Regions from separate parts of the Pseudomonas juntendi genome, predicted to be linked through region 4. Evidence: riboswitches for the same ligand, from Rfam matches in the RefSeq annotation. Region 4 holds a riboswitch; each other region holds the start of a gene.

Region 1 (7,453 bases), 250 kb from region 4:
GGCAGGCATGATGAACGTGGTGCGGTCTGGCCGCGCCATCATTGTTATGCCTGCCAGTAGATAACCGGGCAGCGCAAGGCGCTTTGTCGAGGACGACCTCGGGATACCTGAATCAACCGCCATCGACACGGCGTGTGCCCGGCAGCGCAGCGGGCGCCAGGCAATCAGGCGACAGCGACGCGATTGCGCCCTTCCTGCTTGGCCCGGTACAGCGCCAGGTCAGCCTCGCTCAGCACGGTTTCCGGCTCGCGCCCCGGCTCGCCGCTCCAGTGGGCCACCCCCAGTGACAGGGTCACCGCGCCCACCGGCTGGATCGGCGTTTCCTGCACCGTCACCCGCAGGCGCTCAGCGACCGCGGCGGCCACCTCCAGGCTGGTCCCAGGCAGCAGCATGAGAAATTCTTCACCGCCGGTGCGGCAAAGCAGGTCACCCTCGCGGCAACAGCGGCGCATCAGCTCGGCCAGCCGCTGCAGCACCTGGTCACCGACCACATGCCCATGCTTGTCGTTGACCTGCTTGAAGTGGTCGATATCCAGCACGATGGCTGCAAATGCCCGGCCTTCGGCTTCCAGCAGCGACAGGTTGAGCTCCAGGCTGCGGCGGTTGCCCAGGCCTGTCAGGGGGTCGGTCTGGGCATCGCGGTTGAGCCTGCCGATGCGCGCCTGCAGCAAGTTCAAGCCGAACAGCAAGGCGCGCTTGAGCTCTGCGGCCTCGAAGTACCAGGCCCGCACGCGATGCAAGCGCTCAGCGGTGCCGGGGCGGTCCATCGAGCGGGCACCTGCAGCCAGTTGCCACAGTGGGCGGGCGATGGTCAGGGCCAGCCACCACAGCAGCAAGCAGCCTATCAGGGCCAGCGGCGCGGAAATACCGACCACGTTCAGCACCAGGCGGCTGAGCGGCATCATGGTTTGTGCCAGTGGCTGCTGTGCCACCACGCCCCAGCCGGCGCTGGGCACGGTGGCGAAGCCGGCGACCATCTCCACACCTTGGCTGTTGGTCAGCTGGCGTGTGCCGTTGCCCAGGTTGGTCAGTTGGTCGATCAGCTCATTGCCCTGCACGACGGTACCCACCCGCTGGCTGTCGGGGTGGTAGAGCAGCCGGCGATTGCGGTCGATCACATACAGGTACGAACCGTCCTTGTAAAAGTGCTCGCCGAGCAGGCGGTTGAGGATGTTGCGTTCCCGCAGGTAAAGGCTGCCACCGACATACCCCAGGTAGCGGCCGTTGGCGTCGACGACCGGTTGCGTCAGCGCCACCACCAGGTTGTTGGCCGCCGACAGATAGGGTGTCGACACCAGCGCGCGGCGCTCCTGCAATGCCTCCTGCACACCGGGCGATTGCATCCGGGTGCCGACCATGTGGCGTAGCGGCGCGGGGGATATCGCCAGCAGCACGCCATTGGCATCGATCACGAACGTGGAATTGAACGCCATGCTCTGGCCCAGCACCCGGTCGGTCTCGCGCTGCAAGGCGGCGGGATCGTCCAGTTGCCGGCCTTGCTCGCTGGCGCTGAACGCCAGTTGCTGCAAGGCACTACCGATGAATGCATCGGTGATGCTGGCCAGCTTGGCCGCATACACCCGGTTGGCTTCCAGCGCGTGGTCGATCAGCAATTGGCGCTGTACCCGGTAGCTGGCGAAATAGCTGGCGCACAGCATGACCACGGCAGTAAGGGCGCACAGCACCAGAATGAGTGTGCGTAGATCCAGGCGCAGTCCGTGCTTGGCGTGTGGCAATCCTGACCTCGAGTGTTCGAATAGGGCTACGAAACGGAAGCGACCGTGCCGGTCGCGCTCATGAACCTGCCTTTTCCAAGGCGTTCAGTTCGTCTTGCACCTGCTGCATGCGCTGCTCGGCCAATGCTTGCACCTTGGGGTCGCGGGCGGTTTCACGCATCAGGCCGGTGAGTTTGTCGCTCAGTTGCCGGCCAGCATCGGTGTTTTCCAGAGCACGGGCCTTGGCCGGGTCCTGGGTGGCCGCGACAATGGTGGCGAACTCGGCGTCACTGAAATGCTCCTTGCTGTAGAGGCGGAACAGGTCCTGGCGCTGGTCTTCTACCGTCAGATGCTTGCGCAGCACATCTTCGATGGTGGTACGCGCCAGCCGTGGGTGCTGGCGGGCCAGCAGCCCGGCCATGCGTTCGATGTTGTGGTCGTAGGCATCCTGCAGCGGCAGCTGGGCAAGAATCTGCTCTTCACGGGAGGGCTTCTGGTCGCAGGCGGCAACGGCAGCAATCAGCAACAGCGGCAACAGCAACTTCTGGATGCGAGGCATGGCGTGGCCTGGTCGGGCAGTGAAGGCTGCCGATTATAGCGAGGTCAGCCCTGCCGCGACGAGCCCTGCGATTTGCCTTGTACGGCCGGCTGGGTTAGAACCGTGCACCCAACACTCAGGCTTGAACCTTATGCCGAACTGGACGTTGCAACCTGTTACCCGCGATGCCATTGGCCAAGTGCTGGCGTTTGTCGACAGCGCGCGCCGCGAGCTGTTTCCGGCGCTGGCCAATGCACCGTTGCCCCGGGACCTGGCGCATTTCAGCGAAACCTACCTTGAAGGCGAGGGCTGCTTCCTGGAAGCCCGGGTTGATGAGCGCCTGGTCGGGGTGATCGGCTACCTGCCCTACGACCACCGTTTCAGCCAACTTGATTATGCTGGCGAGCGCGTCGTTGAAGTGGTGCGCCTGTTCGTGCTGCCGGCGTACCGCAGGCGCGGGCTTGCCGCCGCGTTGTTCGGCGCCTTGCGCCAGCAGGCGCTGCAGGCCGGCATCGGTTGCCTCTACCTGCATACCCACCCATTCCTGCCGGGGGCCATCACGTTCTGGGAGCGGCAAGGCTTCGCTGTCGTGGACGTGGAGCCAGACCCGGTCTGGCAAACCACGCACATGCAACTGCGCTTGGGCTGAGCAGGCCAGGCGCCTGGGCTACCCAGGCTTCTGCCGGTAGCTCAGGGGGCGCGAAAGCGCAGGATGCGTGTGCCGTCCCAGGGGTCGGTGAGGTAATGGCCATGAACACCAAAGGTGTGCAGCAGGCACTCGGGGGTCAGTACCTCGAACGGCGTGCCGAGGGCGACCAGCCGGCCTTTGTCGAGCACTGCAACGCGGTCGCAGGTCAGCGCCTGGTTGAGGTCGTGCAGGGCCACCAGGGTGGTCACCTGCAGGGCTTGTACCTGCTGCAGCAGGCTCAGCTGGTGCTGGATGTCCAGGTGGTTGGTCGGTTCGTCGAGCAGCAGCACCTGCGGCCGTTGGGCCAGGGCGCGGGCGATATGCACGCGCTGCCGCTCGCCACCGGACAACGACCCCCAAAGGCGAGCGCGCAGGTGCAAGGCGTCGAGGTCGGCCAGTGCCTGCTCGACAATCGCCCGGTCCGCGCTGGAGAACGGCGCAATGGCTGACAGCCACGGCGTGCGGCCCAAGGCCACCGCGTCGAACACATTGATTGCATCGAGGGTGTCGGCCTGCTGTTCAACCAGTGCCAGGCATTGGGCCACGCGCCGGCGAGGCATGCCTGCCAGTGGCTCGCCCATCAACTGCACGCTGCCGCAGGCCGGCGGGCGCAGGCCGGCCAGCACCTTCAGCAGCGAAGACTTGCCTGAGCCGTTGGGGCCGACGATCGCGAGTGTTTCACCCGCCACCAGGTTGAGATGGATGTCGTGCAGCACCCGTTTGCCGGCCAGTTGCAGGCCGAGATCCTGGCAGCTCAGCGGCGCCAGTTGGAATGCAGCCATGACCGTCATGGGCGCCCCCGGCGGCTGACCAGTATCAGCGCGAAGACAGGCGCGCCAAGCAGCGCGGTGACCACGCCCACCGGTATGACCTGGCCGCTGATCAGCGTGCGCGAGAGGATGTCGGCGGCAATCAGAAACAGTGCCCCGCCCAATGCACTGGCAGGCAGCAGGCGGCTGTGTCCGGGGCCGAGCAGCAGGCGCAGGGCGTGTGGAATGACCAGCCCGACGAAACCGATGGCGCCGACGATGGACACCATCACGGCCGTTACCAGCGCCGCGCAACTGATCAGCAGTAACTGGCTGCGCCGCACCGGTATGCCCAGCGAAGCTGCCGAGTCGGCGCCGAAGGTGAAGGCATCCAGCGCGCGGCGATGCCACAGGCACACCAGCAAGCCGAACAGTGCCACTGGCACGGCTAGCCATACTGCGGGCCAGCGCACGCCACTGAGGTTGCCCAGTAGCCAGAACAGGATGCCCCGTGCCTGCTCGGCGGTGGCCGACTTGGTGATCAGGAATGCCGTCAGGGCATTGAACAGTTGCGACCCGGCGATACCAGCCAGAATCACCTGGGCGTTATTGCTGCCAGGGCCTGCCGCGCGGGCCAGCACCAGCACCAGGGCAAAGGCCGCCAGGGCACCGATGAAGGCGCCGGCCGACATGCTCAAAGCCAGGCTGCCCAGGCCCAGCAGGCCAACCAGTACGGCACCGGTCGAAGCGCCGGCGGACAGCCCCAGCAGGTAGGGCTCGGCCAGGGGATTGCGCAGCAGCGCCTGGAGGATCACGCCGCAGGTGGCCAGGCCGGCACCGCAGGCCGCCGCAACCAGTGTGCGGGTCAGGCGATAGTTCCAGATGATCCCGGCATCGATCGGGTCGACCGGATAACCGGCTTGCCACAGCTGGTTGGCCAGCACCTGGCCGACCACGCGCGGTGCCAGGCCGGTTTCGCCAATGGCTGTGCCGGCGAGCAGGGCCGCCAGCAGTGCGGCCACGGCCAGGCCGATACAGGCTGACAGTCGACTGATCACTGGCTGGCTTTACCGCTGGCAAAAGCGGCCGCCAACGTTTGCACGCCACGGAACAGGCGGATACCCGCCTGCATGGCGTCGGCGTCGAGGATGATGATGCGGTCGTGTTTCACCGCGTCCATGTTGCGGGTTACCGGGTCGCTGCGCAGGAATGCCAGCTTCTTCTGGTAGTCGTCGGCGGGGAAACGCCGGCGGTCCATGCGGGCGATGATCAGCCAGGTGGGGTTGGCCCTGGCCAGGGTTTCCCAACCTACGGTGGGCCACTCCTCGCTGGACTCGACCACATTGCGCACCCCCAGGGTGCGCAGCATGAAGTCGGCGACCCCTTGGCGGCCCGCGACGTAAGGGTCGATGACCAGGTTGGCGCTGGAGAACCAGAACAGTGCCGAGGTGCCCGACAGGTCCTTGCCCGCCAATTGCGCGCGGGCGCTGTCCAGGCGGCCTTTGAGCTCGGCGTTCAGGGCCACGCCGCGCGCCTGTACATCGAAGATCTCCGCCAGCTGGCTGACGCTCTTGTAGATACTGTCGACCTGGAACGCCTGCAGGCGGGTGCCGTCGGCACCGATCAGGTTGTCCTTGCCCTCACAGTCCGAGGGCAACAGGTAGGTGGGGATGTTCAGTTCGGCGAACTGTTCGCGCGTACCGACCACACCCTGCGGCCCGACCATCCACTCGAACTGCACGGCCACCAGTTGCGGGCGTTGGCCAACCACCGCCTCGAAACTGGGTTCGTTGTCGGCCAGGCGCGGTACCGTGGCGTTCATGGCCTGGTATTCGGGCAACACATTGTTGAACCACAGCGAACTCGCCGCCAGCTTGTCACCCAGGCCCAGGGCATAGAGCATCTCGGTGCCGGCCTGGCCGATGGTCACGGCGCGCTGTGGCGCCTGGGCAAAGCTCTGCGGCTTACCGCAGTTGTCCACCGTCAGCGGGTACTGGGTGGCGGCGGCCTGGGCCAGGCCGCTGAGGCTGAGGCCGGCAAGCAGGGTGGCGAAGCGGGGCAGCATGCTGGGCGATCTCCTATCGGACAGTTCACGGAATGAACGCACGGACAGACATCGCCGCGCCCTTGCCAGCGGCAAAGGCAACACAATGGCCAATCCCGGGCACCCCGCCGGTTGGTGAATGTTGGCCGGCAGGTCTCCTGACTGGTGCGTCACGGCCCGGCTCCGGCCTTCCCGGGTAGTACACCCAGTGGCGTCGATGGAGCAGGCTCGGCACTTACAGTTGCGGGGGCAGTTCCGTTTGGCCCGTGTTGGCGGGCCGGGGATTCCCTATTGATTCCGTGATGGAAACCGGCGGCCCGCATGGTAGACCATCGCGCCGCCGGGTGAAAACGCTTTTCAGAAGTACTTCAGCCAGCGGATGTCGCGCCGCCGCTGTTTCAGCCGGGCGAACCAGTGCACCGGCCGGTACAGCGAAGCCGCCAGCAACAGCGCCACGCACCATACCGCCGCGACGCCGTCGAAGCCGAAATAGCTGCCGTGGTTGCTGCCGAACAGCGCCACGCAGGCCAGGTACAGCAGCTTCAGCACATACAGGTGCAGCAGGTAGAGGAACATCGGCGCTGCACCGAACACCGCCAGGGCGCTGATCCAGCGGGCCTGGCCGGCGCGCTCGAATGCGCGCAGCAACAGCAGGCCGCAGCCCAGGGTCAGTGCCAGGAACAACAGCGAAGGCGGGTACTTGGTGAGGTTGAAGAAGCTCATCAGGGTGTGTGTGAGCGTGGGGTAGCTGCTCCACGCGGCTTCGCCATAGCCGTTGAATACGCGCAGCACGAAAAAGCCCAGCAGCGCCAGCAGCCCGCCAAGCAGCAGGCAGCGCTGACGTGGCCCGGCCTGGCTGCCGCGGGCAAACCATGGCCCAAGGCAGTAGCCCAGGGCGATCACCCCGATCCACGGCAGTACCGGGTAGGACGTGCGCAGCCGCAGCGTGTCGGACAACGTCAGCCAGCCGCGGTCATGCAGAATCGCCCAGGGCACGTGCAGGGCAGACCCCGGGGCAAAGTGCAGGCTGTCGAGCAGGTTATGCCCGGCAATGATGACGGCACTCACGCCGAGCAGCGCCGGGCGTGGCAGCCACACCAGCAACGACAGGGCGAGCATGCTGATGCCGATGGCCCAGATCACCTGCAGGTAGATCACCGTGGGCGGCAGCTGGAACGTCCAGGCAAAGTTGACCAGGGTGAACTCCAGCGCCACCAGAAACAGCCCGCGCTTGAACAGGAACGCCGCGACATCGCCACGGCCCTGGCGCTTTTCGCCATACAGCCAGGCCGAGAGCCCGGTCAGCAGCACGAACACCGGCGCGCACAGGTGCGCCAGGGTACGGCTGGCGAACAGTGCCGGCTCGGTGGTATCGATGGCCATCGGGTCGCTGACCTGGCGGTGCAGGAAGAAGGTTTCGCGCACGTGGTCCAGGAGCATGAACAGGATTACCAGACCGCGCAGGGCGTCGATGCTCTGCAGGCGCTGGTTGAGTTGGGTGGGACTGGGGCTGGCGCTTGTCATGGAGGGTCGCTGATGAAAAAAAGCCTGAATGAAATGTTATGTTATATCCATATGGCCATGCACGGGTAGGTTTTTTGCTCAGCGCCGGGTTGGCTTTTCGCCGTGAAGCTGCGCTACGCCAACCCGGGCTGCCCGCTTCAGAAGCTGTAGTCCAGCGTCGCAAAGTAGGAACGTGGCGTTCCCATCAGCCATTGC
Region 2 (7,453 bases), 1.7 Mb from region 4:
GCTGACCAGAAAACCTACCCGGCGCCGCGCTTCGTCCAGGTCGCCCTGGCGCAACGCCTGAGCCACTGGCAGCACATGTTCGCCCAGGCTGCGCAGCCCCACAGCGCAGTACAACGCCAGCACATCAACCAGCCAGCCAATGCAGGGCAGCCAGGACAGCACCAGCGCCACCAGGGTCAGCGGCACCACGGCCAGAAACCAGGCGCTGACACCGTGGCTGCGCCAACCGCGGCCACCGGCATTCAGGCGCCGCTCCAGGTGATTGGCCATGTTGCCGAAAGCCACCAGTGGGTGGCGGCGCTGCGGCTCGCCCAGCAACGCATCCAGGGCCACGCCAGCCACGGTCAGCATAGCCACGCTCATTGGCACTCTCCCCATTGGTTTTCGAACAGCATTTCACTCAAGGGCCGCTGCTGGGCCCAGTTTTCCTGGACCAGCATGGGCGCCGGGTAGAACGCCGTAACCGGCCCCAGGCACAGCACTGCCACCGGTTTGGCCCCCGCCGGCATACCCAGCAGGTCCGCCAGGGCCTGCGGGTCGAACAGCGACACCCAGCCCATGCCCAGGCCTTCACCACGTGCTGCCAGCCACAGGTTCTGAACGGCACAGGCCAGCGACGCCAGGTCCATTTCAGGGAGGGTACGGCGACCGAAGATGTGCGGCTCGCGGTTGTCCATCAAGGCCGCCACCAGCACCTCGGCACAGTCGTTGATGCCTTCCACCTTCAGTTTCATGAACGCGTCGGAGCGCTCGCCCAGGGCCTGGGCAGTGCGCACCCGCTCCGCCTCGACCAAGGCCTGGATCTGCCCGCGCAGTTCACGCCGGGTGATACGAATGAAACGCCAGGGCTGCATGAGCCCGACGCTCGGCGCCTGGTGGGCAGCGGCCAGCAGGCGAGCCAGCACAGCCGGCGCCACGTCCCCACCCGCGAAATGGCGCATATCGCGGCGCTCGCCGATGGCCCGGTAGATGGCAGCGCGCTCGGCGGCGCTAAAGGCGTGTTCGCTCATGGCCGTAACAGTGCCGCCGCCGCAGGCGGGTTGGAGGGGAAATAGAAATGCACATAGGAGGCGGTCAGCCGCCCGATCCGGTACACCGCTTCATTGCCGCGGCCGCCGTTGGGGCTCAGGCCGCGGGCAATCGGGTCCAGCCCGGTCGTGGTCAGGGAATGGTGGTAGGTGTGCCCGCGCAAGGTGCCTTCCGGCAACTCCACTGCCTGCAAGGCCAAGGCCGCCAGGCGCTTCTGCATGGTCGCCTCCCCTGGCAGCAGGCCGAGCAGTTCGGCGCGCTCGCCGGCCACGTCGGTCAACGCCTCGAGCAGGTACAGCATGCCGCCACATTCGGCCAGCAGCGGCTTGCCCTGGGCATGGTGGGCGCGGATCGCTGCGCACATCGGCGCGTTCGCCGCCAGCCCGTGATGGTGCAATTCGGGGTAGCCACCTGGCAGGTACAGGCTGTCCACCGCAGGCAGTTCGCGGTCGTGCAGCGGCGAGAAGAAGGCCAGTTGGGCACCCAGGCTGCGCAGCAGGTCGAGGTTGGCACCGTAGGTGAAGGCAAAAGCCTCGTCGCGTGCCACGCCGATACGCACACCGGCCAGCGAGGCTGCGCAGGCGTGTACTGCCGGCTCGGCAAAGCACACCGGTGGCGGCAGCGCCGCATCGCAACTGGCCCCCAATGCTTCGGCGGCGGCGTCCAGGCGGGCATCGAGATCGTTCAGTTCGCTGGCCTGGACCAGGCCCAGGTGCCGGCTGGGCAATTCGATGCCACGCTCGCGGGACAACCCGCCATACCAGCGCAAGCCTTCGGTCAGGCTGCCTTCCAGCAGCTGTGCGTGGCGCAGGCTGCCGACCCGGTTGGCCAGCACCCCGGCAAACGGCAGGTCGGCCTGGTAGCGCGCCAGGCCCAGGGCCAGCGCGCCGAAGGTCTGGGCCATGGCCGTGCCGTCGATCACTGCCAGCACCGGCACACCGAAATGGCGTGCCAGGTCGGCACTGGAGGGGGTGCCATCGAACAACCCCATCACCCCTTCGATCAGGATCAGGTCGGCCTCCCCTGCCGCTTCCCACAACAGCCGGCGGCTTTCCTCCGCGCCGATCATCCACAGGTCCAGCTGGTACACCGGTGCGCCACTGGCCCGCTCCAGAATCATGGGGTCAAGAAAGTCCGGCCCGCACTTGAACACCCGCACCTTGCGCCCGCGGTTACGGTGCAGGCGGGCCAGTGCGGCGGTGACGGTGGTCTTGCCCTGGCCGGAGGCGGGAGCCGCGATCAGCACGGCTGGGCAGTGGCGCGCCTGGCTCACAGCTCTACGCCTTTCTGTGCGCGGATGCCGGCCTGGAAGGCGTGCTTGAGCATGCCCATCTCGGTCACGGTGTCGGCCAGCTCGACCATTTCAGGCTTGGCCCCGCGGCCAGTGACGATCACATGCTGCATCGGCGGCCGGGCCTGGATGTCGGACAGGACCTGGTCAAGGTCGAGGTAGCCGTGCTTGAGGGCGATGTTCAGCTCGTCCAGCACCACGAACTGCACGCTGGGGTCCTGCAGCAGCTGACGGGACACCGCCCAGGCGGCTTCGGCGGCGACGATGTCGCGCTGGCGGTCCTGGGTTTCCCAGGTGAAGCCTTCGCCCATCACGTGGTAGCGCACCTGCTCGGGGAAGCGGCGGAAGAACAGCTCTTCACCGGTGCTGTTGCGGCCTTTGATGAACTGCACCACACCACACTGCATGCCATGGCCCAGGGCCCGCGCAAGCATGCCGAAGGCCGAGCTGCTCTTGCCTTTGCCATTGCCAGTCAGCACCAGCAGCAGGCCGCATTCGTTGGGGGAGTTGGCGATACGTTCGTCGATGACTGCCTTCTTGCGCAGCATGCGCGCCAAGTGGCGTTCGTCGCGTTCGGTGGGTTCGCTCATCAGGGTTCTCCGCTGGCTGTCACCACGGCAACGCGCGGCAATAAAGAGTAGGCAGGCAGACGGAGAACGCGCAGGGGCCATGGCAAGGGGCCACGGTGCACCGCGCATCACCCTCCGTGATGCCGTTGGCAGATATCAGGCCGGTCTCCGGGCTTGTGAGGGGGCCTTGGCCCTGGCCTGCGCGCCTTCCCGGGTAAACACCCAGTGGCCCTGCGCGGCCGCGACTCACCTACCGTTGCGGGGGCAGCGCCGGACTCGCGCCTTGCTGGCGCCCACCGGCTTCCCAGTTTCACCCTGCCCAGTCGGGGCTGGCAGGGCACCTGAAACACGCGCGAAGGTTAGAGGGTTGTACCGGGAGCGTCAATCGGAGTGGGCAGGGAGTGCGAACTTGCAAAGCGGCGACGCTGGCCAATTCTCCAGGCTGTGCCACACTGATAGCACATAGCCATCACGCGCGACTGTACGCCACTACAATGACAAAAGGAGAGTGCAGCATGCGAGGCCACCTCATCAACAACCCGAACCTGGAGTTCCTTGGCCCGGTGCTGGAACGCTGGGTCGACTGCATTGACCGTTGCAACCAGTTTTACGGCGATGGCGAGGCACCTTACTGGCACGGCGCGGCTGCCAATGCCGGGGTGCTGGCAGCCGCGGCGTGGGAGGCTGAGCTGGCGGCGTTACAGCAGTTTGCCGGCAAGAAGCAGCGCGATGAAGGTGACCATGAGGGGCGCTGCGATCTGTCGATCAGCAGTGCTGACCAAGTGCTGTACCTGAGCGTGGGTCAGCGGTGGCCAAGGCTGGCGAAGCTGGACATGGCAGCTGCATTGCAGGAAACCGCTGTGCGCGCCCGGCAGGTGGCCTACCCCAGCCAGTTGAAGGCGGGGGCTTTGTTCATCAGCCCATGGAAAGCTGGCCAGCACGCCAGCCCTGAAGAGTTGCAGGACATGGTCGACGACTTGCAGAAACACAGCGCGTGCGCGGTGGCCTGGTACTTCCCGTATGCGTACCGCAAGTTACATAACGAGCTGGGGCAGTACTTTCCGGGGGTGGCGTTGTTGCTGAAGCAGGCTTGAAACAACGTGGGCGTTGAAACCGCATAGGTATTCGTTCGCGTAGGCCGCGCCGAGTCACCTTTCCGCCCTTACGGCGGGTTACTTTGGTCTTGGCCAAAGTAACCAAAGCCGCCCGCTCCCGTCATCCGGCCCCTACGCTGCGCTCCGGGTTCCCCTCGCTACGGGCATGCTTCTGAAGTCGCAATCTGCAGCGCCTGAACTACCGCGCGCTAAGAAGCAAAAGCAAAAAGCAGAAGCAACAACTGCGCTTTCGTGGGTTTCGCACCACGCAACCAAACCCTGCCCAGCTTTTGATCTGGCTGTTGATCTGGCTGTTGATCTTGATCTTGATCTTGATCTTGATCTTGATCTTGATCTTGATCTTCGCGACTTCAGGAGGCCGAGCGGAGGGCATGCGGAGGGAGGTGACGGGCATGGATGCCCGTCAAGCGCTGAGGCCCCAGGGACGGGGCCTGCAGCGCGTACTCCCGGGAGCATGCCCGTAGCGAGGGAACCCCGGAGCGCAGCGCAGGGGCCGGATGACGGGAGCGCAGCGTTTTTTGGTTACTTTTTGTCGCGTTTGACAAAAAGTGACTCGCCGTAAGGGCGAAAAGGTGACTACGCGTCGCTATCGCAGCTGGAGTTATCACGCCACCAAAAACCAGCGCTCAAGATTTCAAGCTCTGCAAAGGTGTGGGCGTTTACACCGCATAGGTATTCGTTCGCGTAGGCGGCGCCGAGTCACCTTTCCGCCCTTACGGCGGGTTACTTTGGTCTTGGCCAAAGTAACCAAAGCCGCCCGCTCCCGTCATCCGGCCCCTACGCTTCGCTCCGGGGTCCCCTCGCTACGGGCATGCTCCCGGGAGTACGCGCTGCAGGCCCCGTCCCTGGGGCCTCAGCGCTTGACGGGCATCCATGCCCGTCACCTCCCTCCGCATGCCCTTCGCTCGGCCTCCTGAAGTCGCAATCTGCGTCGCCTGTGCTACCGCGCGCTTAGAAGCAAAAGCAAAAAGCAGAAGCAACAGCAGCGCTTTCGTGGGTTTCGCACCACGCAACCAACCCCCGCACAGCCTTTGATCTGGCTGTTGATCTTGATCTTGATCTTGATCTTGATCTTCGCGACTTCAGGAGGCCGAGCGGAGGGCATGCGGAGGGAGGTGACGGGCATGGATGCCCGTCAAGCGCTGAGGCCCCAGGGATGGGGCCTGCAGCGCGTACTCCCGGGAGCATGCCCGTAGCGAGGGAACCCCGGAGCGCAGCGCAGGGGCCGGATGACGGGAGCGCAGCGTTTTTTGGTTACTTTTTGTCGCGTCTGACAAAAAGTGACTCGCCGTAAGGGCGAAAAGGTGACTATGCGTCGCTATCGCAGCTGGAGTTTTCGCGCTATCAAAACCAGCGCTCAGGATTTCAAGCGCTGCAAAGGTGTGGGCGTTTACACCGCATGGGTATTCGTTCGCGTAGGCGGCGCCGAGTCACCTTTCCGCCCTTACGGCGGGTTACTTTGGTCTTGGCCAAAGTAACCAAAGCCGCCCGCTCCCGTCATCCGGCCCCTACGCTTCGCTCCGGGGTCCCCTCGCTACGGGCATGCTCCCGGGAGTACGCGCTGCAGGCCCCGTCCCTGGGGCCTCAGCGCTTGACGGGCATCCATGCCCGTCACCTCCCTCCGCATGCCCTTCGCTCGGCCTCCTGAAGTCGCAATCTGCGTCGCCTGTGCTACCGCGCGCTTAGAAGCAAAAGCAAAAAGCAGAAGCAACAGCAGCGCTTTCGTGGGTTTCGCACCACGCAACCAACCCCCGCACAGCCTTTGATCTGGCTGTTGATCTTGATCTTGATCTTGATCTTGATCTTCGCGACTTCAGGAGGCCGAGCGGAGCGCAGCGCAGGGGCCGGATGACGGGAGCGCAGCGTTTTTTGGTTACTTTTTGTCGCGTCTGACAAAAAGTGACTCGCCGTAAGGGCGAAAAGGTGACTATGCGTCGCTATTGCAGCTGGAGTTTTCGCGCTATCAAAACCAGCGCTCAGGATTTCAAGCGCTGCAAAGGTGTGGGCGTTTACACCGCATGGGTATTCGTTCGCGTAGGCGACGCATAGGTATTCGTCCGCGTAGCAGAGGCCGCGATAAACCATCGGGAACCCTGCAAGCCCGGCCGACCTCTCACCCTCATGAGCCCGCTGCGGAGAACGCCGCCCATGAAACACCTCATACCATGGCTGCTGGCCACCAGCCTGACCGCCTGCGGCGACACCGCCCTGCTGAGTGTAAACGACGGCACCGGCCCTTCCCCCCAGCTACCCGCCCCCGTACGCACGCCCCTGCCCACCGTGAACATCGCCCCAGCAGTAGGCTGGCCGGAACATGCAAAACCCACGGCAGCCCCCGGCCTTCAGGTGAACGCGTTCGCCAGCGGCCTCGACCACCCCCGCTGGCTGTACCTGCTGCCAAACGGCGACGTTCTCGTGGCCGAGACCAATGCCCCACCCAAGCCGGATGACGCCAAGAGCCTGCGCGGCTGGGCCATGAAAAAGGTCATGGCGCGTGCAGGGGCTGGCGTACCCAGCGCCAACCGCATCACCTTACTGCGCGATGCCGATCACGATGGTTCGGCAGAAACCCAGGTGCCGTTCATCGAGGGGCTGAACTCACCGTTCGGCATGGCCTTGATAGGCGATGACCTCTACGTCGCCGACACCGACAAGCTGCTGCGCTTTCATTACCAAAGCGGCGCAACCCACATCACCGACAAAGGCCAGGTGGTAACCGCGCTACCCGGCGGCCCGCTGAACCACCACTGGACAAAGAACGTGATCGCCAGCGCCGACGGCAAACACCTTTACGTGACAGTCGGTTCAAACAGCAATGTCGCCGAGAACGGAATGGACAAGGAACAAGGGCGGGCAGCGATCTGGGAAGTGAACCCGGCCAACGGCCAGCACCGGTTGTTCGCCACCGGGCTGCGCAACCCCAACGGCCTGGCCTGGGAGCCGAACACCGGCAGCCTGTGGACTGCCGTCAATGAACGCGACGAAATCGGCAGCGACCTGGTGCCCGATTACATCACCTCCGTGAAGGACGGCGGCTTTTATGGCTGGCCCTACAGTTACTACGGCCAGCATGTGGACAGCCGTGTGCAACCGCCCGCGCCGCAAAAGGTAGCCCAGGCGCTGGTCCCCGATTATGCCGTGGGGCCGCACACCGCCTCGCTGGGGCTGGCGTTCGCCGAACCGGGCGCGCTGCCTGCGCCATTCCAGCGCGGCGCGTTCGTCGGGCAACATGGCTCTTGGAACCGCAAGCCTCACAGTGGCTACAAGGTCATTTTCGTGCCGTTCGACCGCGCAGGCAAACCTGCAGGGAGCCCGGTGGACCTGCTGAGCGGCTTCCTGGATGAACAGGGCCAGGCCAAGGGGCGCCCGGTCGGTGTCATCAACGACGGACGCGGAGCGGTGCTGGTGGCAGACGATGTGGGCAACGTGGTCTGGCGGGTGAGCAAGGC
Region 3 (7,453 bases), 360 kb from region 4:
CAGGTCGTCGGCATAGGGTGAGCTCAGGCTGAGGTGGGCGTCTGCTGCCTCGAAGGCGTTGGAGCTGCCCAGCAGGTCGATGCGCCCCTCATGCAGGGCAGTGATGGCCTCGTGGCGGCTGGCAAAACGGCGCACTTCGATGCCAATGCCAAGCTGCTCGCCGATCAGGCCGGCGTAATCGGCGCTCAGGCCTTCGTAGTCACGGGGGCTGCCATTGATCTCGAAGGGCGGGTAGTCCGGCCGCGAGCTGCCCAGCACCAGTTGCCGGTGCTGCTGCAGCCACTGGCGGTCTTCGGCCGAGAGCGCCAGCGGCGCGGCAGCACTGACCGAGCGCGCCAACAACTGCCGGGGTTCGCTGCTGGCCTGCAACCCGCTGGCATTGGCCAGGCCGATGATCATGAAGGCGCTCGCCAGCAGGAACTTCATGCTCGCCAGCCGCTCAGTAGACGCTATTGCGCTTGGCCAGGTCGACCATCTCGACCAGCGATTCGGTCTTGAGTTTTTCCATGATGCGGCCCCGGTAGGTGCTGATGGTCTTGGCGCTCAGGTTCATGCAGGTTCCAATGTTCTTGTTGTTTTCGCCGCGTGCCAGGCGCCGCAGCACTTCCATCTCACGGTTGGAAAGGCTGGCCAGGCGCACCGGTTCGCTCTCCAGGGAGTTGCTGTTGACCGACATCTGCGGAAACGTCGAATAGCCCTTCACCAACGCCTTGAGGGCGAACAGCAGGGCCTCGTGGTCCTCTTCCTTGGTGACGAACGCGCCGATACCGGCATCCAGGCAACGGCGCACGTACAAGTCGGTGGCCTGGCCAGTGAGCACCATGATCTTGGGGGTTGGCTCCAGGCACTGAAGGCGCTTGATGACCTCCATGCCGTCCAGGCCAGGCAGGCCGATATCCAGCACCACCACGTCCGGGCGGAGTTCACGGGCCACCTGCGCCACCTCGCTGCCATTGCCGACTTCGCCGACGACATGGAAGCGCTCACGCTCGAGCAGTAGGCGCAACGACAACCGCACGATAGGGTGGTCGTCGACGATCAGCACGGTTGTCATGGGGAAAACTCCTGTCAGGATGTGGTCCGCTTCCTGGAACACTCAGGAATACGTTTGCAAGCGGGTTAATCGGGAGCGCAGCACCATACGGCCAAACCTGACGTTTGGTAATCCCGAGTATAGAAGTGTTGAAATTTTCCGGACTACTTGTCGAAAATTCCTACAAGTAGTGGAAAAACATCACCACTGCCACAGTGGTGATGTCAGACAGGAAAGGGCGCTCAGGCGCAGCCAGAGGGGTTTCGACCCTGCGCAGGGGCAAGCCTGGACGTGCTCAGTCGCCAGGCCGATACAGGTGGGCGTGACCGGCACGGTACAAGGCGGATTCGGCGAACGGCGCATCCCCCAGTACATGGCCTACCAGGATCAGTGCCGTGCGCCGGAAGTGCTTGGCGGCGCTGCGCTCGACGATGTTGCCCAGCGTGCCGCGCACCCAGTCCTGGTCTGGCCAGGTGGCGCGGTGCACCACGGCCACCGGGCACTCGGTGCCGTAGTGGGGCAGCAACGCTTCAACGATCCGTGGCAGGTGCTTGACCCCCAGGTGAATCGCCAGGGTGCTGCCGTGGCGGGCCAGGTCGGCCAGCTGTTCCCCGGGTGGCATAGGCGAACTGTCGCCGTAGCGGGTCAGAATCACGGTCTGCGCCACTTGCGGCAGGGTCAGTTCACAGCCGAGCAGGGCCGCGCTGGCGGCCGTGGCAGTGACCCCGGGGATGATCTGGTAGTCGATACCCAGTGCCTTGAGGTGGCGGATCTGCTCGCCGATGGCGCCGTACAGGCTGGGGTCGCCGCTGTGTACCCGGGCGACATCCTGGCCGTGTTCGTGGGCGGTGCGCATCGCTGCGATGATCTGCTCCAGGTGCAGTTCGGCGCTGTTGATCACGGTACTGGCCTGGTGGCCTTCGAGCACGGCAGCGGGCACCAGCGAGCCTGCGTAGATGATCACCGGGCATTGGCGGATCAGCCGCTGGCCCTTGACCGTGATCAGTTCGGGGTCGCCGGGGCCGGCGCCGATGAAGTAGACGGTCATGCAATGTCCTTGCAAAAAAAGGGTATGGCGCGTTCAGCAGGCCAGGGCGAGTGTCGCCGGGCCGAGCACCTGGCGCTTGAGCAACAGTCGTGGGCTGCCTCGTTGCCGATCGGCCAGGGCCAGTGCGGTGCTCTCCGCCACGCCCCAACACCCGGTGTGGGCATGGGCGGCGGCGGAGCGGTGGCTGAGCAGTGGCTGGTAAGCATGCAGTTGCTGGCTATGGTACAGCACCAATGGCACACCCAGGTGCTCGGCCAGCTGCTGCAAACCCGGCTCGTCAGCCTTCAGGCTGATGCTGGCGATGCCGCGCAGGTCTGCCAGTGCCAGGCCGTGGTTGGCCAGTGCCTGGCACAACAGGGTGTGCAGGGTGGCCGCCGGGCAACCCCGGCGGCAGCCAAAACCGGCATAGAAAGTGCCCATCAGGCCTGGCTGGAACGGCGGAACAACCAGGCGCTGAGCAGGCCCAAGGCCAGCCAGAAGGCCGCATTGGTCAGCCACGAGGCCAGCTTGAACTGGGTTTCCAGGGCCTGCGGGGCCAGGCTTTGGTGAACCTCGGGCTGCGGGGCGCCGAGCACATGCGGGATCACCAGCAACGCCGCGCCCAGCACTTTCAGCAGCCCGTGGCGGGCGAACACCAACAAGGCCAGGCCGAGCGCGGTGGCGCTGGCGGTGCCGACCCACCAGGCCTGGCATTGCCCCAGGTCTGCTGCAGCGGTGCCTGGCAGTTCGGGCGGCAAGCCCAAGGTCGGGGCCAGGCAGAACACGGCGAACCCGGCCAGCCCCCACCAGGCACCGGTACTGGCGCGGGTGGGCGCGCGCAAGCTGTACAGCGCGGCGAGAACAAGGGCGAAGCCGACGGCAACCACCAGGTTGCCGCCCGTGGTGGCGAGCACTCGTTGCCAGCCATCTTCCGGCGACCAGGCCTCGGCGCTGTGTTCATGGGCAGGCACTTCACTGCCATGCTCATGGTGCGCGGCAGGTGCCGAGGACTCGTAGGTTTCCGCCTGAAGAATCAGCGGGGCCACCCAGAAGCTTTGCAGCAAGGTCAGCAGCAGGGCGGCGAGCAGCCCGCTGAAACCCGCGGTGCGGGCAATGCGCATGATCATGGGGGCGTACTCAGTGGCAGGGGAAGGCGGCGCTGTGGCGGGTGTCGTGGGCGGCGTTATGCACCGCCTCGATGTGCGAGAACCCGGCGAAGTAGACCAGGCACAGGCCCAGCAAGCTGGCACCGACGGCAATGATGACGCGCTGGCTGAGGGTAGCGGGGGTGGCAAGGCTGTGTGGCTTGGTGCTGGCGACGGGCATGACGCGTTCCTCTGCTTTTTGTGGGCAATGGGCAGGCGCGGCAGCCCCGGGCGCGGTTACCCAGGGGAATGCAACAGCGCCCGCCCACCGCGGGTTGTTCATGAACGCCAGGCCGGTCTCCGGGCTTGCGAGGAGGAGCAGGGCTCCTGGCAAGCGTCACCTTCCCATGCCGCACTACATGGCACAGTGGTACAGACGCTTCGCTCGCTTACCGTTGCGGGGGCAGCACCGGCATTGTCGGGCCCTGGTCAGGGCCTGCGACGCACCGGTTTCCCGTTTCACCCCATGAAGGGGCACCTGAACGTGAGGCGTAAGGAGAGCATGGGGCGGCCCTGGCGTCAATTACCCGGTGGGCTGCGCATGTGCCGGGGCCGGGTGGAGCAACCGTTAGCCCCGCGCGAATGCCGCCAGCTTGTCCCCGTCCAGGCGGTAGCGTACCCACTCATCCTGGGCCTCGGCGCCCAGCTTCTGATAAAAGCCGATTGCCGGCTCGTTCCAGTCCAGCACGCTCCACTCCAGGCGCCCACAGTTGTTGGCCACCGCCTCGCGGGCGATGTGCTGCAGCAACTGGCGGCCAGCCCCGTCACCGCGCTGTTCGGGGGTGATGTACAGGTCTTCCAGGTAGATGCCGTTGCGCCCCAGCCAGGTGGAATAGCTGTAGAAATACACGGCAAAGCCGATCGCCTGGCCATCGCGTTCGCAGATCAGGCTGTGCACGGTACTGCCTGCACCGAACAGGCTGTGCTCGATATCGGCCAGGGTGGCGACCACCTCGTGGCGCGCGCGCTCGTACTCGGCCAGCTCGGTGATGAAGTTGAGGATCTGCGCGGCATCGGCAGGCGCGGCAGGGCGAATGGAAAGGCTCATGAGACGGCTTCCTTGATCCAGAATGGCAGCACAGTAATGTGTATCTGCATAATTTGTTGTAACTGTAGTGGTCGCCTAGGAGGGCGACTCCGGTAGTGTGACAGCACCCTCACTGAAAGTGGAATGCCCGCCATGCCTGCTGCAGAACCCCCGCTGGCTGATGCTGTTCAATGTCCTGATGGCCCTGCTGCTGGTGATTTCACTGTACCCGCTGCTGTTTGTAGAATCGGTGTTTCCCTAGCATTGCGAGTGCCGTGAACCCATGCAGTTGATCCCCTGGTCCCATGAATGCGCCGAAGGCTTCACCTTGCGTGGTTGGCGAACCCCGGCCAGCGGCAAGCCACTGCTGCATTTCTTGCATGGCAACGGTTTTTGCTGTTTGGCCTACCAGCCGTTGCTGATGCACCTGGGTGAACATTTCGACCTGTGGCTATGTGATGTGCAAGGGCACGGTGACAGTGACCATGGCGGGGCGTTTCTGGGTTGGAACCGCACGGCGGCGCTGGCCGTGGAAGCGTTTGAAGCGGGCCGTGGCGAATACGGCGAAGTGGCCCGCTTTGCCGTGGGCCACAGCTTCGGCGGCGTGTTGACCGGGCTGATGTTGGCCAGTGACCCGCAGTTGTTCGGCCGTGCTGTGCTGCTCGATCCGGTGTTGTTCAGCCGCCGGATGCTCGGCGTGATGGGCGCCGCGGCGCTGGTTGGCCTGCACCAGCGTCATGCCTTGGCGCGCAAAGCCGCCAGCCGCCGCAGCCATTGGCCTGATCGCACAGCGGCGCTGGCTTCGCTGCAGGGCCGGGGCATCTTCAAAGGCTGGGCCGATGCGGCGTTGCAGGCGTATGTCGAGCATGCCATCGGCGATTGCGGCGAGGCCGTGGTGCTCAAGTGCCGACCCAGCCGCGAAGTGGAAATCTTCAGCTCGTTCCCCAAGCGCATGTGGGCCAGCCTGTGTGCAATCAATACCCCGACCCACGTGATCTATGGCAAGCACACCTATCCATTCGTGCCACGCTCGGTGCAGCGCCTGGTGTCGCTGAATGCCAGCATCAGCGCGCAGGAGGTCGCCGGTGGGCACTGCTTCATGCAGGAAGACCCGGCGATGGCAGCCGAGCAGGTGCTGGCTTTCTTGCAGCGGTGATTGTTCTGTAGGTGGAACGATGTGGGCCGTTAAAGCCCTCTACCGGCAGATTGTCATCATTGATAAGGTGATCCAAACCGAAACAGGAGCCTTCTCATGAAAACCATTCTGGGTATCCACCACAGCCCCCACGCCCATTGGGTGGGTGATGGCTTCCCGGTCCGCAGCCTGTTCACCTATGACCACCTGGCCAGCCATATCAGCCCGTTCCTGCTGCTGGACTATGCCGGCCCGCATGCGTTCACCCCAACCCAGGCCCGGCGCGGCGTTGGGCAGCACCCGCACCGTGGTTTCGAGACTGTGACCATTGTCTACCAGGGCGAGCTGGAGCACCGCGATTCCACGGGTGCCGGGGGCCTGATCGGGCCGGGCGATGTGCAATGGATGACCGCCGCCAACGGCATCATCCATGAGGAATTCCATTCGCCAGCCTTTGCCGAGCGGGGCGGCATGCTGGAGATGGTGCAGCTGTGGGTCAACCTGCCCGCTCGCGACAAACGTGCGGCGGCGGGCTACCAGACACTGCTGGCCAGCGATATCCCGGTGGTGGCGCTGGATGACGGGGCCGGCAGTGTGCGGGTGATCGCCGGGGATTACCAAGGCCGCCAGGGGCCGGCGCGCACTTTCACGGCCATGGATGTCTGGGACCTGCGCCTGAACAACGGCGCTGCCTTGCAGTTGCCGGTGGCCGCCGGGCGCAACGCGGCGCTGGTGGTATTGCGCGGCCGCGTGCGGGTCAATGGTGAGCGCGAAGCCGGGCCGTCCAGCCTGGTGCTGTTCGACCGCGAGCAGGCGGATGTACGGGTCGAAGCGCTCGAAGGTGCCAGCGTGTTGCTGCTCAGCGGTGAGCCGATCGACGAGCCGATCGTGGGTTACGGCCCATTCGTGATGAACAGCCAGGCGGAGATTGCCGAGTCGTTCGACGACTTTCATGCCGGGCGGTTTGGCCAGTTGCAGCAGTAGAAGAGCGCGGGGCCGGTGCCGGCCCCCACTGAAGCCCTGCGCAACCATTCGTCGTGAAGTTCGCTGCTGCGACCGAACACCCGATCCTGGCAGGCGATCTTCCACTAAGGTGCTAGAGGATTCCCCGCATCATCATTGCCCCGGCGCATGGACGCCCGCCGTGGCATGCGCATTATCAATTGGCACCCAGCCCCACGAGGGCGTACTTCCTCACAACAGGCCATCCCACCGAGAGGGTCGTACCATGTCGTTGATAGGAGTTTCCATGCTCGAGCTGCGGCAGTTGATCGAGCATGCTTGCCTGCCAGATCGCTGTGAAATCAGCTGTACCGATGGTCACAACCTGACCATCCGCCTCGGTCAGGGCCAGAGCCTCGATGAGTGCTGCACCCTCAGCGGGGTGCCATTGCGCAGCCTCAACAGTTGCCGCGATGTGCTGAACCTGGTGGAGCAATTACATACCCTGCGTGACCGCCCGCCTGCACCGCTAAAATCCATCGCCTGATGCGAGTGCGCGAACCCCGTCCAGCCCCTGGCTGGCGGGGAAGGCCCGTGCGCTGTCGCCAGCCGTTGATTGCCTACTGAAGTTCCACCAGCAGGTTCAATCCACCATCGCCACACTTGCCCTTGTCGCGAACGACCCCATGGTAGCTGCGACCATCCCACATGAATGCCACGCTATGGGCGCGCTCGACCTTGTGCGGGAGCGGTGGGCAGATGTGTACACGCAGCGCCGCGCGGCCCTGCAGATTCAAGGGGGCAAGTTGGCACTGGCATTCCACCGACTGCGCAACCGGCCCGAACAGGGTGTCGCGAACGTAGTCCAGTTGCAGCGCGGTATTGGGCGAACGGCCGGGCATCCTCATAGGGATTCGACTCGTTGATTACGGCAAGGACGGCAGGTCTGGCAAGGCATGACGGACTCCTGGCGGGCGGCAGTATAATTATTCTCTGAACCCTGGGGTGGGCAGTCGTTCAACCTGTTTCATGCCTGTGTTGCACAGGCCTGACAAAGCCTAGCCGCCCGCCTTGCGCAAGGTGAGGTTGATGCGCCGCTCGCCCATGCGCGGGTGCACGCCGGGCTTGATCGGCAGTACGCCAT
Region 4 (7,453 bases):
ATCCAGCGGGTCGAAGCCGGGTACCAGCGCCTTGGCCAAGGTGCGTAGCAGGCTGGCATTGCCGCCTCGGCCGTCGCCGCGCTCGACCCTGAGCAACGCCAGCAGCGTATCCAGCCGCAGGCGCCCGGCAGGCGATTGGCCAAACACATGCAGGCCGTCGCGGATCTGCGACTCCTTGAGGTCGCACAGGTAAGTGTCCAGGCGCGGCAGCCATACGGCAGCATCGTCCAACTGCCCCTCCAGCTGCAGCTCGCGGTCGATATGGTTGGCCTTGACCAGTTCGAGGATGTCGCGCTGCAACTCGCGCGCCCGCCGAGGGTCGAGCAGTTGCGCTTCATAGAACTCGTCGGCCAGTTGCTCCAGGTGGCGCAACGGCCCGTAAGTCTCGGCACGGGTCAGCGGTGGCATGAGGTGGTCGATGATCACCGCCTGGGTACGGCGCTTGGCCTGGGCGCCCTCACCGGGGTCGTTGACGATGAACGGGTAGATGTTCGGCAGCGGGCCGAGCAAGGCGTCCGGCCAGCACTGCGCCGATAGCCCTACGCCCTTGCCTGGTAGCCATTCGAGGTTGCCGTGCTTGCCAACGTGTATCACCGCGTCGGCAGCGAAGGCATGGCGCAGCCAGAAGTGAAACGCCAGGTAACCATGTGGCGGCACCAGGTCGGGGTCGTGGTAGACCGCGCTGGGGTCCACCTGGTAGCCACGTGCCGGCTGGATGCCGACAAAGGTCAGGCCAAACCGCAGGCCGGCGACCATCAGCCGGCCACTGCGGAACATCGGGTCCTGCTGGGGTGGCCCCCACCGTTCCAGCACCGCCTGGCGGTTGGCTTCGGGCAGGCGCGCGAACGCAGCCTGGTAGTCGGCCAGGCTCAAGCTCTGGGCGCAAGGGCGCTGGTCGAGGTGGTCAAGGTCGTTGGTCGCGCCACCGAGCAACTGCTGGATCAGCTGCGTGCCACTGCCCGGCAGGTCGGCCACCGGGTAGCCTTCGGCTTGCAATGCCTTGAGGATGTTCAGGGCCGCAGCGGGCGTATCCAGGCCAACGCCGTTGCCAATACGGCCATCCCGGGTCGGGTAGTTGGCCAGCACCAGGGCCACGCGCTTCTGCCCATTGGGCAGGCGAGCCAGCTCGACCCAACGGCGCGCCAGCTCGGCGACGAAGTCCATGCGTTCGGGGTGGGCGCGGTAGCACACCACGTCCGACTGGCTGCGCTCGCTGCGCCAGGCCATGTCCTTGAAACTGACCGGCCGGGTGATGATGCGCCCGTCCAGCTCGGGCAAGGCAATGTGCATGGCCAGGTCGCGCGCACCCAGGCCCTGTTCGCTGGCTTCCCAGCCGGGCTGGTTGTCCTGCGCGCAAATGGCCTGCAACACCGGGATATCACGGCGGAACGGGCGCAGGTTGGGGCGTTCGGGGCTGGACAGGGCAAAACCGGTGGTGTTGACCAGCACCTCGGCGCCGACCTCGTCCAGCCAGGCTTCGACCTGCTCCAGGCAGGCGCTTTCCTTCAGGCTGGCCACGGCGATCGGCAATGGATTCAGACCGGCCGCCTGCAGGCGCTGGCAGAACACGTCGATGAACGCGGTGTTGGCGGCTTGCAGGTGCGAGCGGTAGAACAGCAGCGGCGCTACCGGGTGTTCGGGGTGCCACTGCGGGTACCAGTCTTCCAGCGCCGCGCTGCCCTTTTGTGGGTGGTACACCGCCGTGCGCGGCAACGGCTGCGGCTCGTCCCAGGCATAGTCGCGGCCCAGCCACTGGCTGGCCAGGCAGTTGAACAGGTTGATGGCGTTGGCCTTGCCGCCTTGGCGCAGGTAGTGCCACAGGCGTTCGGCCTGCGCGCCGGTGACATTGCCCAGGCTGGTCAGTTCCGGGTCCGGGCGGTCGTCGCCCGGCACCAGGATCAGCTGCACGCCACGGGCCGCCAGTTCGACCAGTTGTTCTACGCCATAGCGCCAATAACCAACGCCACCGTGCAGCGACACCAGGATGACCTTGGCATGGCGCAGCACCTGGTCAACGTACAGGTCGACCGAGGCGTGGTTCTGCACCTGCATCGGGTTGGCCAGGCGCAGGCTGGGGAAGCCTGCGGGCAATTGCTCGGCCGTGTCGGCCAGCAACGCCAGGTGAGAATCGCCGCTGCAGAGTATCACCAGTTCGGCGGGTGTCTGGCCAAGGTCGGCGATGCTGTCATCCGGCACAAAGCCGCCGGGCTGGGTCCGCAGCAGGTGCATGGGTCAGGCGCCCAAGGCCTGGCGCAGGCGCGCTTCCAGCTGGGCCGCATCAAGGTCCTGGCCGATCAGCACCAGGCGGGTGATGCGCGGCTCGTCGGCACGCCAGGCACGATCGAAGTGCTTGTCGAAACGGGTACCCACGCCTTGCACCAGCAGGCGCATCGGCTTGCCCGGGATGGCAGCGAAGCCTTTGGCACGCAGGATGCCGAACTCCACCACCAGCTGGGTCAGGGCGTCGAGCAGCAGGCTTTCGTCGGCTTCCGGCAGGTCGATGGAGATGGAGTCGAAGGCGTCGTGGTCATGATCGTCATGATCGTCGCCGTCGTGGTGCGAGTCGTGGTGGGTACGGCGGCCATCGATGTGCGCCTCGGACTCGGCGCCCACGCCCAGCAGCACTTCCAGTGGCAGCTTGCCGCTGCTGGCTTCGACCACTTTCACCGCCGGCGGCAGTTCTTCGGCGACTTCGGCACGCACCTTGGCCAGGCCTTCGGCGTCGATCAAGTCAGCCTTGTTCAATACCACCAGGTCAGCGCTGGCGAGCTGGTCGGCGAACAGCTCGTGCAGGGGCGACTCGTGGTCCAGGTTGGGGTCAAGCTTGCGCTGCGCATCGACCTGGTCCGGGTAGGCGGCAAAGGTGCCGGCAGCCACCGCCGGGCTGTCGACCACGGTGATCACGGCGTCGACGGTGCAAGCGTTGCGGATTTCCGGCCACTGGAAGGCCTGCACCAGCGGTTTGGGCAGGGCCAGGCCGCTAGTCTCGATCAGGATGTGGTCCAGGTCGCCACGGCGTGCCACCAGCTCGCGCATCACCGGGAAGAATTCTTCCTGCACGGTGCAGCACAAGCAGCCGTTGGCCAGCTCGTAAACGCGGCCGGTGGCCTCTTCTTCAGTGCAACCGATGCTGCATTGCTTGAGGATTTCGCCATCGATGCCCAGTTCGCCGAACTCGTTGACGATGACCGCGATGCGGCGGCCCTGGGCGTTGTCGAGCATGTGGCGCAGCAACGTGGTCTTGCCCGAGCCGAGAAAGCCGGTAACGATGGTAACGGGGAGCTTGGCCAGTGTTTTCATGTCGCAGTGCCCTTGGCAGTATGGCGCGGGCATGCAGGACGACAGCCACCGGCCAGGCAGGCCGGGCTTGTTCGCCACCGGATCACCCCGCCCGGTTGAAAGTCGAAAACGTGACGAGGCAGGTCTCCTGGCTTGCACCGTTCCAGTTGCCTGCCACGGCAGCAGTCTGGCGGGATGACGCCTTCCCGCGCGTTGGCGCAGTGGCTGTGTCGATCCGTTGTCGGCGCTTACAGTTGCGGGGGCAGCCGCGGCTTGTACCGCGTTCCCGTCTTAGCTTCGGCCTGGCCGAAGAACCTCGAAGTGGCAAGGCTACGCAGTGGTTGGCGGGTGGTCAACCGTTGGCTCGCCTCGATTCTTTCAGCGCCTGTGAGATCGAGCGCCGCCCGCGCGGCGCATCGCGAGCTGCGCTCGCTCCTACGTTTGTTTCGGGCCAGTGAGGCCTGTGAGAGGCGCGCGCGACCGCCTGGTTCATACGACGCGATATTGAGGCATGCGCCAAAGGGTTCGCGCGCAAATCCCCCAGGCATAATTGGCCCGAAACAAACGTAGGAGCGAGCGCAGCTCGCGATGCGCCGCGCGGGCGGCGCTCGATCTCACAGGCGCTGACAATATTGTGACAATCACCTTGCAGCCTCAATGCCGTCCCTGCGCCTGCAGCACCCGCAAATAATGCATCGCAGCCTGTCAATTCTTGACCGGCCGTTCCCGATCCGCCACGGATGTATTAAGGTGGCATGGTGCGCATATAACAGCAGCCCGAGCGATCGGGCATTAGCAAGACAATGAGGGTGTCATGAGCAACGAAAGCATTAATTGGGACAAGCTGGGTTTCGACTACATCAAGACCGACAAACGCTACCTGTCCGTATGGCGCAATGGCGAGTGGGACAAGGGCACCCTGACCGAAGACAACGTGCTGCACATCAGTGAAGGCTCCACCGCGCTGCACTATGGCCAGCAATGTTTCGAGGGCCTGAAGGCCTACCGCTGCAAGGATGGCTCCATCAACCTGTTCCGCCCGGACCAGAATGCCGCCCGCATGCAGCGCAGCTGCGCCCGCCTGCTGATGCCGCAGGTGCCGACCGATGTGTTCATCGAGGCGTGCAAGCAAGTGGTCAAGGCCAACGAAAAGTTCGTGCCACCGCATGGTAAAGGCGCCCTGTACCTGCGCCCGTTCGTCATCGGCACCGGCGACAACATTGGCGTGCGCACCGCTCCCGAGTTCATCTTCTCGGTTTTCGCCATTCCGGTTGGCTCGTACTTCAAGGGTGGCATGAAGCCGCACAACTTCCAGATCTCCAGCTTCGACCGTGCAGCACCGCAGGGCACCGGTGCCGCCAAGGTCGGTGGCAACTACGCTGCCAGCCTGCAGCCAGGTGCCGAAGCGAAGAAAGCCAACTTCGCCGACGCCATCTACCTCGACCCGCTGACCCACACCAAGATTGAAGAAGTCGGCTCGGCCAACTTCTTCGGCATTACCGCCAACAATGAGTTCGTCACGCCTAAATCGGCCTCGGTGCTGCCAGGCATCACCCGCCTGTCGCTGATGGAGCTGGCACAATCGCGCCTGGGCCTGACCGTGGTCGAAGGTGACGTGGAAATCAGCAAGCTGGACCGCTTCGTCGAAGCCGGCGCCTGCGGTACTGCTGCGGTGATCACCCCGATTGGTGGCATCGAGTACAACGGCAAGCTGCACGTGTTCCACGACCTGGAGAAGGTCGGCCCGGTCACGCAGAAGCTCTACAACGAGCTGACCGGCATCCAGAGCGGTGATGTGGAAGCACCGGCTGGCTGGATCGTCAAAGTCGCCTGAAACGCTTTTGCGGTATAAAAACGGGGCATGCCATCGCTGGTATGCCCCGTTTTTCATGGATCGAGCCACCAGGCGGCAGCCTGCAAGGTTTGAGCTTCTGCGCGTCAATGGCCAGGGCGCCGTGCATCAATAGTCACTATCGAGAGGGGCAATTTCTACCAGGCGCGGCAACCATATAACCTAGCTCCATCGCCTCGCCACCTACACCCTTGGCCCCTGGAGCTACCTGATGAACACCCTGGCCCGCTTGCTGACTGCCACGTTTGCCCTGCTTACCCTCGCCATCAGCAGCGGCTGTGCCAGCCACCCTGAACTGCGGCCGTACAGCGCCGACGAAACCCGCCAGTTACAGCTGGAGGCCTTGCAGCGCCGCGGTCTGTCGCTGGACGACTATGAGCAGCAACGCCGGGTGATCCAGCGTGCCGGCAACCTGCCGGTGGTGACCGAGGCAGCCGATGCCGACCGTTCGACCAAAGGCTGAACCCGCCACTACAAGGTTTTCAGCGGCCGCTCGGGCAGGTATCCTTGAACGCTCTACCGTAAGCCCTCCAGGACGGTGACCATGTTCAGGCCCCTGCTGTTGCTGAGCATTGCCCTGCTGTTCAGCCCCCCTCTGCTGGCCCAGCAGATGAAGCGCCAACTGGGCGATTTCGACTTTACACTCGGCACCACCCCTTCACGTAGCATGGCCCAAGGGTTGATTTCACCCACGGCGGTCGGCGCGTTTCATGGTGGCATGGATTTCAGCCACCCCAGTGGGCTGTACGTCGGCCAATACGCCCCGAGCATGGGGGTGACGGCCAACTCGACCCTGCGCCTGGACAGCTACATGGGCTACAAGCACCACTTCGACAGCACCTTGGGCTATGAAGTGGGGTTGATCCACTACAGCCAGCCAAACATCGCCGGCGCCGAGAGCATAGCACTGTATGGGGGAGTCTCGGTGCTGGGCAGCCGGTTCGGCGGTGCACTGCGCGACAACCCCGACAACCGCACCGGTACGCTGTTCGCCGACTTTGGCCAACTGCCCTTATTCGATGTCGACCTCACCGTCAAACTCGCCCATCACCGTCTGGGCACACCCTTCACCATCGGCGATGGCAGCCAGGTGAATGCCTTTTCCGACTGGTCGCTGGAACTGTCGCGCCCTTGGCTGGGCATCGACCTGAACCTGATCTACAGCAACTCGAGCCTCAGTGGCACCAGCTGTGACGCCTACTCAGGCATGAACACCTATTGCGACAGCGTGGTCACCCTCAAGGCCCAGCGCAGCTTTTTCTAGGCTTTGCCTGCAGGGCCTGGCGGCGCGGCACCAGCGCCAGCGCAATACCGCCCAGCACTACCACACTGGCGAGCAACAAACGCAGCGATAACGGCTCACCGATCAGCGCAACCCCGCCCAACCCGGCCAGCACCGGCACACTCAGCTGCAGGGTCGCCGCCTGTTGCGCACTGACCTGCCGCACCACGCCATACCACACGGCATAACCGGCTCCGGAAGCCAGCACACCGGAGCCCAGGGCGAACAGCAAGCCACCGGCGCTAAGGTGTGGCCCGGCCCCCAGCAACAGCAGCGGTGCCAGCACCACCAGCCAGGGCAGGCTGCGGGCAAAGTTGCCGGCCGTGTCGGCCAGCGGCCTGGGCGACCCTCTGCCGAGCAAGGTGTACGCCCCCCAGGCGATGCCGGAAATAACCATCAGCAAGGCACTGCTGAACGGGGGCGCCGAAGCGCCTGGCAACAACAGCACCAGCAAGCCGGCGAAGGCGATCAGCATACCCAGCAGGCCCCGTGCGCTGATGCGTTCGCCTTTGCACCAGGCAAAGCCGAACATCGTGATCTGCACGGCACCGAAGAGCAGCAAGGCGCCCGCCCCGGCGCTCAGTTGCAGGTAGGCCGCTGAAAACAGGAAGGCATACAGGCACAAGGCCAGGCCTGCTCGCCAGGTGCCACCCATGCGCTGCGCCGGTCTGCGCAAGCGAATCAGCAACAACAGGAACACTGCACCACTGGCCAGGCGCACGACAGTGAACGAGGCCGGGTCGATCGCCCCGTTCTTGAGGGCCAGGCGGCAGAATACCGAGTTGGCGGCAAATGCCACCAGGCTGAACAGCGCTGGCCAGAGCCAGGCACGAGCCTTATGCCCGGCAAGCGAGGTGGTGCCAGTGCTCATGGTGTGGGACTCGAGGTCAAGTAGGTCGTTTCCTACAAACAGATGAGATTGTTGAACACCTCGTTCGTTTTCACAACTTGCGCATGCCGGTAAGGTGCACGGCACGGCACGGACGCTTTAGCGCAACCAAGGACAAAACCATGAGCAAATTCGATTTTCAGTTGGCTTA

Evidence for each region. Region 4 has a riboswitch for cobalamin ahead of cobW (cobalamin biosynthesis protein CobW). Riboswitches for the same ligand answer to the same signal wherever they lie in the genome.
Region 1: another riboswitch for cobalamin. It lies ahead of L1P09_RS14950 (ABC transporter substrate-binding protein); the one in region 4 lies ahead of cobW (cobalamin biosynthesis protein CobW).
Region 2: another riboswitch for cobalamin. It lies ahead of cobO (cob(I)yrinic acid a,c-diamide adenosyltransferase); the one in region 4 lies ahead of cobW (cobalamin biosynthesis protein CobW).
Region 3: another riboswitch for cobalamin. It lies ahead of L1P09_RS12140 (CbtB domain-containing protein); the one in region 4 lies ahead of cobW (cobalamin biosynthesis protein CobW).

The regions. Positions count from the first base shown of each region.
Region 1 is NZ_CP091088.1:3,218,354-3,225,806, reverse strand. It holds gene L1P09_RS14975 (sensor domain-containing diguanylate cyclase) at 165-1,736, opposite strand; gene L1P09_RS14970 (hypothetical protein) at 1,795-2,274, opposite strand; gene L1P09_RS14965 (GNAT family N-acetyltransferase) at 2,405-2,902, shown strand; gene L1P09_RS14960 (ABC transporter ATP-binding protein) at 2,944-3,732, opposite strand; gene L1P09_RS14955 (FecCD family ABC transporter permease) at 3,729-4,745, opposite strand; gene L1P09_RS14950 (ABC transporter substrate-binding protein) at 4,745-5,755, opposite strand; cobalamin riboswitch at 5,866-6,063, opposite strand; gene L1P09_RS14945 (DUF1624 domain-containing protein) at 6,092-7,258, opposite strand; gene L1P09_RS14940 (TonB-dependent receptor) at 7,396-7,453, opposite strand, start outside.
Region 2 is NZ_CP091088.1:1,229,284-1,236,736, reverse strand. It holds gene cbiB (adenosylcobinamide-phosphate synthase CbiB) at 1-363, opposite strand, end outside; gene bluB (5,6-dimethylbenzimidazole synthase) at 360-1,010, opposite strand; gene L1P09_RS05630 (cobyrinate a,c-diamide synthase) at 1,007-2,302, opposite strand; gene cobO (cob(I)yrinic acid a,c-diamide adenosyltransferase) at 2,299-2,910, opposite strand; cobalamin riboswitch at 3,032-3,249, opposite strand; gene L1P09_RS05620 (hypothetical protein) at 3,405-3,983, shown strand; gene L1P09_RS05615 (hypothetical protein) at 4,183-4,398, opposite strand; gene L1P09_RS05610 (PQQ-dependent sugar dehydrogenase) at 6,153-7,453, shown strand, end outside.
Region 3 is NZ_CP091088.1:2,608,632-2,616,084, forward strand. It holds gene L1P09_RS12115 (transporter substrate-binding domain-containing protein) at 1-426, opposite strand, end outside; gene L1P09_RS12120 (response regulator transcription factor) at 440-1,054, opposite strand; gene cobM (precorrin-4 C(11)-methyltransferase) at 1,329-2,081, opposite strand; gene L1P09_RS12130 (cobalamin biosynthesis protein) at 2,115-2,501, opposite strand; gene L1P09_RS12135 (CbtA family protein) at 2,501-3,187, opposite strand; gene L1P09_RS12140 (CbtB domain-containing protein) at 3,198-3,386, opposite strand; cobalamin riboswitch at 3,480-3,702, opposite strand; gene L1P09_RS12145 (GNAT family N-acetyltransferase) at 3,774-4,253, opposite strand; partial or broken gene L1P09_RS12150 (LysE family translocator) at 4,390-4,494, shown strand; gene L1P09_RS12155 (alpha/beta fold hydrolase) at 4,516-5,388, shown strand; gene L1P09_RS12160 (pirin family protein) at 5,485-6,351, shown strand; gene L1P09_RS12165 (DUF1652 domain-containing protein) at 6,596-6,856, shown strand; gene L1P09_RS12170 (hypothetical protein) at 6,930-7,217, opposite strand; partial or broken gene alkB (DNA oxidative demethylase AlkB) at 7,368-7,453, opposite strand, start outside.
Region 4 is NZ_CP091088.1:2,967,574-2,975,026, forward strand. It holds gene cobN (cobaltochelatase subunit CobN) at 1-2,229, opposite strand, end outside; gene cobW (cobalamin biosynthesis protein CobW) at 2,233-3,300, opposite strand; cobalamin riboswitch at 3,401-3,613, opposite strand; gene L1P09_RS13750 (branched-chain amino acid aminotransferase) at 4,094-5,113, shown strand; gene L1P09_RS13755 (hypothetical protein) at 5,343-5,594, shown strand; gene L1P09_RS13760 (TorF family putative porin) at 5,676-6,395, shown strand; gene L1P09_RS13765 (DMT family transporter) at 6,370-7,284, opposite strand; gene L1P09_RS13770 (hypothetical protein) at 7,425-7,453, shown strand, end outside.